One region of the Lactobacillus juensis genome, then DNA from elsewhere that is predicted to be linked to it. Evidence: predicted binding sites of a transcription regulator. Region 1 holds the regulator's gene; each other region holds the start of a gene.
The links. The regulator HrcA, encoded in region 1, represses chaperone genes, less so after heat shock. The targets are predictions, from matches to a motif close to TTAGCACTCNNNNNNNNNGAGTGCTAA.

Region 1 (3,489 bases):
GGTATTAAAGTTGAAAGGCCTAAAAGGCAGGTTGAAATTTTTTCTTATAATCTTACAAATGAACCTGTTTTTGATAAAGAAAATTGTCAAGAGGTTTTTGATTTTGAAATTGAATGCAGCAAAGGGACCTATGTTCGTTCTTTAATAAATGATTTGGGAACAAAGCTTGGTGTGCCAGCAGTAATGAAAAATTTGCGCCGCACCTCTAGTTCTGGCTTTGATATAGATCAAGCTGTTAAATTGACTGAAATTACCAAAAATCCTAATTTGGTAACTGCATTGCTTCAACCGATCGATTCTTTCTTTACTAGTTATGTCCATGAGGATATTGATACAGATCTGTGGGTCAAAGTTAAAAATGGTGCAACGATTTCTTTGAAAACGAATGCAAAAAAGGTGGCATTACGGTACAATAATAGCGTTAAGGCAATTTATCAGAAAGATGGTACCATGTATCGCCCTTATTTAATGCTTTTACAAAATGAATAAGTGAATGAAGGTCTTATTGTGGAAATTATCCATTTAACTTACCCGTTTAAGGAAAATATTATTCCTCAAAAAATAATTCTTGTTTTAGGGTTTTTTGACGGCGTTCATCGTGGTCATCAAGAATTAATCAAAATCGCAAAAGAAAAAGCAATTCAAAAGCATTTACCATTAGTAGTAATGACATTTGATCGGCATCCTAAAGAAATTTATCAAAATAAAGAAGTTAGTTATATTGATACACTAGCTGAAAAAGCCTATAAAATGCAGAAACTAAAAGTTGATTTTTTGCTCGTGATGCATTTCAATGATGCATTTAGCAAACTGACTGCACAGGAATTTGTTGATAAGATTATTGTCAAATTAAATGCCGATACAGTTGTAGCTGGTTTTGACTATACTTATGGTCCCAAGCAGATTGCCAATATGAAAAACTTCCCTAAATTTGCCAAAGGAAGATTCAATATTATTGATGTTCCAAAGCAGTCGTATGATGGCCAAAAAATAGGCTCTACCGAAATTAAAAGGGCCATCACCAGTGGGGATATGGAATTGGCTGCGAAGTTATTAGGATTTCCGTATGTTATGTCGGGCTATGTGGGTCACGGTTTACGTAATGGTCATAAGCTTGGTTTTCCCACTGCGAATCTCGTTTGGCCTAAGGACAAAGTTGTTCCTAAAATTGGAGTATACGCTACTAAGACCAAGATTAAAGGTAAGTGGTATGACTCTATGACAAGTGTGGGCTATAACGTCACGATTAATGAAGGTAAAAAACTTTATATTGAATCAAATTTATTTGGATTCGATCAAGAAGCCTATGATGAAGAAATAATAATTAAATGGTATAAGTATACCCGTGGTGAAATTAAATTTGATAACTTGAAGGATCTAAAAAAACAAATGAGCGCTGACGAGTCAGAAATTAAGACTTATTTTGCAAATATTGATTAGTATAATTGATTTTAAAGAGATGAATGTTTTTTGTAAAAAAGTTAGCACTCAACTTGACATTCTGCTAAAAGCTAGTATCATATTAATTGTTAGCACCTAATAGGATTGAGTGCTAAAAGTGAGGGCGATATTTATGTTGACCGAACGTCAAGAATTAATTTTAAAAACTATTATCAATGATTTTACGCAGACACATGATCCTGTTGGCTCTAAGACAGTCATGAATCAGTTGCCTATCAAAGTTTCAAGCGCAACTATTCGTAATGAAATGGCGATTTTAGAAGATAAAGGTTTGATTGAAAAAACTCATTTGTCAAGTGGTCGTGTACCTTCAACTGAAGGGTACCGTTACTATCTTGACAATTTAGTTGAGCCTTTACAAATTTCATCTTCTGTTTACAAGAAAATCATTAATCAGCTTGATCAGCCGTTTCATCAAGTAAATGACATCGTACAAGAAGCGGTTAAAATTTTGTCTGACTTAACAAATTACACTGCATTTGCGGAAGGACCTGAAAATAGTGATTTAACTATTACAGGTTTTCGGATTGTGCCTTTATTTAGCAGACAAATTATGGCTATTCTAGGTACTAGTGATGGTGATGTTCATGACCAGGTTTATAGCTTACCAAACAATATTCATGGTGATGACATTGAGCGTGCCGTACGTATGATTAACGATGAACTGGTTGGAAAAACCTTAGATCAAGTTACACCAGGTTTTCTCAAGAAGACCTTAGGAAAAAAACTAAAAGCTGCTCATGTTTCTGAATTAATAGATTTAGTTGAAGATGTGATTAGTGATGCTGCCAGCGAGCAAATGTATGTCGATGGTCAGATTAATTTACTCAATAATATTTCTTTAAGCGATGTTTCTAATTTGCGTTCATTATATGAAATGATTGAGCATAATGATTTGATATCCAGTCTTTTGGATCGCGAGCAAAATTCTAAAAGTGACCGTTATCCTGTTCGGGTTAGCTTAGGATCTGAATTGTCCAATGATCTGTTAAAGGATTATAGTCTGCTTACGGCAGAGTACAGTGTTGGTACCCATGGGAAAGGTATAATTGCTCTACTTGGCCCTGATAATATGCCGTATTCTCAAGTTATAGGATTACTTGAATATTTTAGAAACGAGCTATCTAAAAAGCTGCTTGATTATTATGGTAGATTCAAATAAAGGAGGTTAGCCGTGAGTAAAGAAGAAAATAATAGTAAAAACTCAAAAAAAGAGCAAAAGGAAGCGGCTGCATCAAAAGAAACTAAAAAGGATTCTCAAGCTAAGGCTAACGAAAAAAAGAAACCTGAATCTTTAGAAAGTAAATTACAGCATAATTTGACTCAGTTGCAAAAAGAAAAAGACGATTTGGAAGATAAGTACTTGCGCAGTCAAGCAGAAATGCAAAATATGCAAAATCGTTATAATAATGAAAGAGCGCAGCTTATTAAATATGAATCACAATCCTTAGCCAAAGATGTTTTACCAGCGATGGATAATTTAGAAAGAGCTTTGGCAACAAAGGTTGATGATGAAGCTTCAAAGCAGCTTAAAAAGGGAGTGCAAATGACACTTGATTCTCTGGTTAAAGCCATGAAAGATCACGGAATTAGTGAAATCACTGCTGAAGGTGTGAAGTTTGATCCCAATTTGCACCAAGCTGTTCAGACAGTTGAAGCTGAAAATGAGGATCAAAAAGATCATGTTGTGCGTGTTTTGCAAAAAGGATACTTATACAAAGATCGTACTTTAAGACCAGCAATGGTTGTTGTAGCACAATAATTGAAAGGAAGCATATCAATGTCAAAAGTTATCGGAATTGACCTCGGAACTACCAACTCAGCGGTTGCTGTTCTTGAGGGTAAGGAACCAAAAATTATTACTAACCCTGAAGGAAATCGGACAACTCCTTCAGTAGTAGCTTTCAAGGATGGAGAAATTCAAGTCGGTGAAGTTGCTAAGAGACAAGCTATTACTAACCCAAATACTATTTCTTCAATTAAGCGTCACATGGGTGAAGCTGATTATAAGGTCAAGATTGGTGATAA
Region 2 (3,489 bases), on a different contig from region 1:
ATTCTTTTTAGCTAAAACATGTGCCATTTTACTTAAGTAAATGTCAATAATTTTATTCATATCACCTTTAGTTAAGGAGTTAAACGGCACGATCGCATCAAGTCTATTTAAAAATTCCGGTCTGAAGTAGGTTTCCAAAGCTTTGATTAATTTATCATGATCTACTTTACCGTCTTTTAGCAATTGGTCAGAATAACCCGCATTAGAAGTCATGATTAAAATTGTATCCTTGAAGGAAACAGTCCTGCCTTGAGCATCAGTTAAACGACCATCATCCATGATCTGAAGCAAGGCATTAAATACTTGCGGATTTGCTTTTTCAATTTCATCGAACAAAATTAAACTGTATGGTTGGTGACGAACTTTTTCAGTCAATTGGCCGCCCTCACCATAGCCAACGTAACCTGGAGCAGAACCAATTAGTTTGTTCACTGCCATCTGATCTTGATATTCTGACATATCAAGTCTAATAAGATGATTTTCACCACCAAACAATTGAATGGCCAATTGTTTAGCTAATTCTGTCTTACCTACACCAGTAGGTCCGGTTAATAAGAACGTACCTGTAGGACGATCATTGTCTTTAAAAACTTGTTTACGGGCAATTGCGTCAGTAATGACGTCAACCGCATTATCCTGATCAATAACTACTTTCTTTAATTTTTCAGCCAAGTCAAGATTCTTTTGTCCTGCACTTGCGTGCAGTTCACTCATTGGAATTTTGGTCTTAGCTTCAATTAAAGCATAGATATCTTTATCAGTAACATGAGGAGTAGCAGCAGCATCTACGTGATCAGCTTGATTACGTAAATCTTCAATCTGCTTTTTCAACTCGCTTGCTTTACTGTAATCTTCTTTTTTCGCAGCTGCTTCTTTCTCATCTTCCAGTTTCTTAATCTTTTTCTTTAAAGTTGCCTCATCACTAGGAAGCGTGTCAAGGCCTTTTTTAGCACCAGCTTCATCCATTAAATCAATAGCTTTGTCAGGTAAATAACGTCCCTGAATGTAGCGCTGTGATAATTCAACAGCCAGCTTTAAAGCACTGTCATTGTATTTTACATGATGGAAAGCTTCGTACTTATCTTTGAGACCCTCCAAAATTTTGACAGTCACTGCCGCAGATGGTTCTGGAACTTGCACTGGTTGAAATCTACGTGCCAGTGCCGCATCATTCTCAATTCTGCGGTATTCACTTGTAGTCGTTGCACCTATTAAGTTCAAGTCACCACTAGCTAAAGCCGGCTTCAAAATATTAGCGGCATCACCGTTGTTATTTTCAGAGTCAGTTGACCCTGCTCCGACAATATTATGTAATTCATCAATAAATAAGATAATATTAGGATTTTTCTTAGCTTCGTCAATCACTTTTTTCAGGCGCTCTTCAAAGCTACCACGCAAGCTTGACCCGGCAACCATATCATTAATGTTGATTGCAATAATATGTTTATCCTTCATTTTATCTGGCACATCGCCTGCAGCAATTTTTTGTGCTAATCCTTCTACAATGGCAGTTTTACCTACACCTGCTGGTCCAACTAAAACTGGATTGTTCTTTTTGCGCCGACTTAGAATCTCTATAACTTCCTGAATTTGTTCATCACGCCCAATTACAGGATCGTATTTATTCTTCTTAGCCTGCTCAACCAGATCAACGCCAATTGGCTTTTGTCCTTGCTTTTGCCCCATTTGTCCGTTTTGATTTAAGTCTTGCGGTGAAATATTCATGCTGCTTGAGTAATGAATAGGAATAGCACCACCATTATCATTAGTATTATTAAAGAAAGAATTGTTTAATTCGTTAAATAAATCGTCAAAATCATTATCAAAATATGCCATATGTAAACACCCCTTTGATAGGTTATAAATTTGTAATTAGCACTCGATGCATTCGACTGCTAATTGCTTACATATAATATTATAGCAGGTTATCCACAGAAAGCAATAGTTTTGTCTAACTTTTTCCACAGATTTTGATATTTTTCCACAAGAAGTCAAAAAGCCCTAAAAGTGACATTAATCGCTACTTTTAAGGCTTTTATTTTCTATTTTTGATATAATTTAAATTGTTTTGCCAAATATTTACCAGTTAAACTACCAGAATTTTGAGAAATATCCACAGGGGTTCCGCTTGCAATGATTTTTCCTCCTTGTTGTCCTCCTCTAGGTCCCATATCAATCATATAATCACTGTTAGCCATAATATCCAAGTCATGCGTAATAGTAATAATAGTTCCTTCTTGCTCGAGTAATCTTTGAAACACTTGTAAGAGTGTTCTCACATCTTGTGGATGTAGTCCCACTGTCGGTTCATCAAAAACAAATAAAGTGCCTTTTTGCCTTTGATGAATGTGACTAGTTAACTTTAACCGCTGTGCTTCTCCTCCTGATAATGCTGGAGTAGACTCCCCTAGATGAAGATAACCTAACCCCATGTCATGTAATGTTGTAATTGTTTTATTAATTTTTGGCTCTTTTTGAAAAATTTCTTCTTTTAAGGCATCATCTACCGAGTAATCCAAAACGTCAGCAATACTTAAATTGTGCCATTTTACCTGTAAGACATTTTGATTGAAACGATGACCTCCACAGACAGAGCATGTTTCAACCATGTCCGGCAAATATTGGATATCAAGTGCAATCACACCAGTGCCACCGCATGCTGGGCATGCACCTTCTTTATTATTATATGAAAAATGTGACGCACGATATTTCAACTTTTTAGCTAAAGGCTGTTTGGCAAAAAGTTTACGCAAATTGTCCATAATATCTGTATAAGTTGCAACAGTTGAGCGCTGATTTTTACCAACCGGTGTAGAGTCAACGCTAACCACGTTTTTAATATAGTCATTATCTAAGTTTTTTACCCACTTAGGTCTTTCACTGTTATTTTTTTGTGCCTTCAATGCCGGAATCAAAGAATCTAGAATGAGAGTAGTTTTACCAGCACCTGAAAAACCGGTAACAGAAGTTAAGCGATTGACAGGTATTTGCACATGTAAGTTTTTTAAGTTAAAGCGCTCAGTAACATCAAACTCTACTTTGCCGTGTTTAAAAATCTGGTCTTTATTGGCCCTGGGTCTGACAAATAATGGTGCTTTACCTGTTAAATATGGTCCAATTAAGGACTTTTCATTATGTTCTATCTCTTTGGGTATTCCCTGGGAAATAATTCTGCCACCTTGGCTGCCTGAACCTGGACCAATTTCAATTACCCAATCAGCTGCGTTAATAATGGCAGTTTCATGATCAACAACAACTAAAGAATTGCCTTGATTGACCAATTCATGGAATACATCAATCAACCCAGCTACATTGTCAGGATGCAAGCCCACTGATGGTTCATCTAATACATAGAGTACCCCCGTAGTTTCGGTGCGCAGCGTTCTGCCAAGCTGGATACGTTGAAGTTCACCTGTAGACAGACTACTTGCCTGTCTGTCTATGCTCAAATAATCTAGTCCTAGTTTTAATAGAGGTTTGACTTGATGC
Region 3 (3,489 bases), on a different contig from region 1:
CTGCTTGCAATCTATGTGCCCTTATTCTGGCACCTACCTGCTCGCCAATTTCACGTAAAACTATTTCAATTTCTCGCTGATTTGTATAATCACGGTTTAAGATCTGAGAATTACCGTAATTTTTCATTATGGGAAAATATTCTTCACTGATAATGCTGCGATCAACTCCCCAGCTAATCGCAAATAACTGTTCGCCAATCACGCCAAACTCATTTTTTAAAATTGCTGGATCGGTGTGTGCCAGTTCATACATATTATTAATATGCAAACGGCGCAAACGGGCAGCTATTCTTTTGCCAATTCCCCAAACTTCTTCCATATCTTTAATTTGCCAAATAGTATCCGGTACATCGATATAATGCCAGTAATCAATCATTGAGCGGCGGTGCTTGGCCGATATGTCCATTGCCAGTTTTGCCAGCAAGGGATTCTCTCCAATCCCGCAAGTAGTATAAAGACCAATCTTATTTTTAATTTCAACTTGTATTTTGCGTGCAACCAGATAAGGATCATCCCCAAACAAACGCCATGATTTAGTCATATCAATCATGCTCTCATCAATTGAATAAACATGGATATCTTCATCGGCTGCATACTTCTGAAAAATCTCCAGTACCTGCATACTACGTTTGATATATAAATTCATATGTGGTTCTGCCAAAATGAGATCCGGTGCATCTTTTTTTGCAGGTAAATCGCGCACCCGCATGACATTGGTTAAGCCATATTTTTTCTTCGCTAAAGGTGAAGCCGCCATAATTAGCCCCGAGCCGTAATTTGTATGTGGCTGATGCGAAACAACCGCTAATACAGCTTTCATCGGGTTTAGTCCTAATTGCAATGCCTCACAACTAGCAAAGAATGATTTGTTATCAATCATAAAAATTAAACGATGAGGTTCATAACGATAATCATACATTGCTCTCACTTCCTATTGCAAACTTATGTTCGCTAAAATAAATTATACAAACACAAGTTCGAATAATCAAGCAAAAAATTATTTAATCGCTTTAATCGTTACCCGATACTCTCCAGCTGGTGCCACTACTTTCACGGTTTCACCAACTTCTTTTTTCATAATTGCCTGCCCTAACGGTGAATCAAAAGCAATTTTACCAGCAGCTATATCAGCTTCCATACGACCAACAACTTGATAGGTTTCAGTTTCTGGATCATCAGCAAATTTTAAAGTAACAGTTTTACCCAAATCTACTTTGCCATCAGCTTTTTTTTCAATAATTTCTGCATATTTCAACTGTTTTTCTAAGTAGCGCAAACGACTCTGCAGGTGACCTAGATCACGTTTTGCCTCTGTATATTCGGTATTTTCAGACAAATCACCCAAAGAGCGTGCCTCCTGCAGAATTTTAATTCTTCGAGGTCGGTCCTTTTTCAAATCAGCAATTTCATCTTTAATTTTTTGGTAACCCTGCGGTGTCATTTTTTGATAATAAACCAAAATATTCTCTCCTATTTTTTTGTTTTCAATATTATCCACAAGCTATAATTACTGTTATATAGGCTTTAGTTTTTATAAATTAGCACTCTAAAAATAATAGTGCTAATTATTTCCCTTTTATGAATCTGCATACTATAATAATAATTGCAAGGAAGAAATGGAAGTCTTCTGATACAAATATATAAATTTCGAAAGGAAGTTTTTTACTATGGCAAATGATATGATGAATCGGCACAATGATTTATTCGATGCGATGAACGATTGGTTTGATCTTCCAAGAAAATTTTTCGATGATAACGAAGTAGCAAAATTAATGCAATCAGATGTTGTTGAAAACGACAAAGAATATGTAATCAAAGTTGATATGCCCGGAATGGATAAGGATAAAATACACCTAAATTACAATAATGGTATTTTGAGCGTATCCGGTTCAAGAAAGTCATTTAAGGATATGTCTAAGGACAACAGCATTATTCACCGTGAAAGAAGTGAAGGCCACATTTCACGCAGCTTCAGATTACCAAACGTAGTTGCAAGTGACATTCATGCCAAATACGATAACGGTGTATTGACAATTACCCTGCCAAAGCAACAAGCTGGCGCAAGCGATAACTCAATCCAAATTGACTAATTGTCTTCAAATTATCAAAGTATATTAACTCACTGAAATAATAGAAAGTCTATTTAAATTTGTCTGAACTGTTTTTAAAATAAAACTTTTCAGAAACAATAAAATAAGCCAACCAGATCACAGTCTGATTGGCTTATTTTGTTTCTAACTTGTTTAAGGGTTTTTGATCACGCAAAAATAGTATTAAAGTTCTCAGAGACAATTGATCTCTTTTTTAAATAGTTTTAGTCTAATAATAATTTTAATATAGCTGTTCTTGCTGCTTGGTCATTACTAAATACCTAGTCTGCTAGAGCAGAGGTTTACTTCATCTTTTAATCTTTTTTATCCTCAAGATTATTAACTGCTAAATTCAAATAACCAATGGCGCAACAAATATTTTTCTTAACGATTTAGATAAAACCGCGGCACCAATTTTAGCAGATGCTATTAAAAGCATGTCGCAGAATTATCAACAAAGTGTTCAAAATATTCCAGCATAAAATACAACAGAAAATACTCAAGATATGATTGTAGAATTAAAACAATTAAAGAGTTAGTTGATGAGGGAATAATGACTGAAGAAGAATTTTCGGCTAAGAAGAAACAAGTTTTAGGATTATAAAGCTAAAGCGTGGTCAGCTATTGAACTCGTTTTTCTTTTAGATTAAAATATAAGGTAATTTAAAAATAGATTAAAAAAGGAGAATATATATTATGGCTCACAAACTAACTGTTCAAGAACTAGAAGAGTTTGCGAAAAACTTTAATGAAAAACCGCAAAATCAAGTTGTGGCACGGGCTGCTCAAAAAAGCGGTGTTTTAACAGCATCTTACAATGAACGTGTTCAAGGCGAATTGACCCGCGTATTTTCAACAGAGCTGGATACTGAAAATGTTACTAACCAGCGCCAATCAGGTCGTTGCTGGGAATTTGCTACCTTAAATATTTTACGGCATTATTTTGGCAAAAAATATCACTGCAAGAATTTTACTTTCTCACAAAGTTACAACTTTTTCTGGGATAAAATTGAACGGGCAAATATTTTTTATGACAATATTTTAGCTACTGCTGATGAACCGCTTGACTCCCGTACCGTAAAAGCATATTTAGACAGTGCCGGCGGAGACGGGGGTCAATTCCACATGGGTGCTGCTTTAATTGAAAAATACGGTGTTGTGCCTTCCTATGCAATGCCTGAAAGTTTTAATACCAATAACACTGCCGGTTTAGGTAAAGCTTTGGGCGATAAACTGAAAAAAGACGCTCTGGTTTTACGCAAATTAAAGCAAGACGGTAAAGATGATGAAATAGAAAAAGCCCGTAAGAAGTTCTTAAGTGAAATTTACCAAATAACAGCAATTGCAGTTGGAGAACCACCTAAGAAATTTGACTTGGAATACCGTGATGATGACAAGA

Region 2: a site for HrcA is predicted at 1,873-1,899, ahead of AAA926_RS05045 (ATP-dependent Clp protease ATP-binding subunit). Genes of this name have one in related genera too.
Region 3: a site for HrcA is predicted at 1,539-1,565, ahead of AAA926_RS06445 (Hsp20/alpha crystallin family protein). Genes of this name have one in related genera too.

What each region holds. Positions count from the first base shown of each region.
Region 1 is NZ_BTTS01000001.1:201,515-205,003, forward strand. Features, by position in the region: gene truB (tRNA pseudouridine(55) synthase TruB) at 1-489, shown strand, start outside; gene ribF (riboflavin biosynthesis protein RibF) at 508-1,440, shown strand; gene hrcA (heat-inducible transcriptional repressor HrcA) at 1,574-2,623, shown strand; gene grpE (nucleotide exchange factor GrpE) at 2,636-3,223, shown strand; gene dnaK (molecular chaperone DnaK) at 3,242-3,489, shown strand, end outside.
Region 2 is NZ_BTTS01000002.1:154,311-157,799, reverse strand. Features, by position in the region: gene AAA926_RS05045 (ATP-dependent Clp protease ATP-binding subunit) at 1-1,836, opposite strand, end outside; gene AAA926_RS05040 (AAA family ATPase) at 2,043-3,489, opposite strand, start outside.
Region 3 is NZ_BTTS01000002.1:490,408-493,896, reverse strand. Features, by position in the region: gene AAA926_RS06455 (Y-family DNA polymerase) at 1-919, opposite strand, end outside; gene greA (transcription elongation factor GreA) at 998-1,459, opposite strand; gene AAA926_RS06445 (Hsp20/alpha crystallin family protein) at 1,668-2,090, shown strand; gene AAA926_RS09875 (hypothetical protein) at 2,644-2,694, shown strand; gene AAA926_RS06440 (C1 family peptidase) at 2,787-3,489, shown strand, end outside.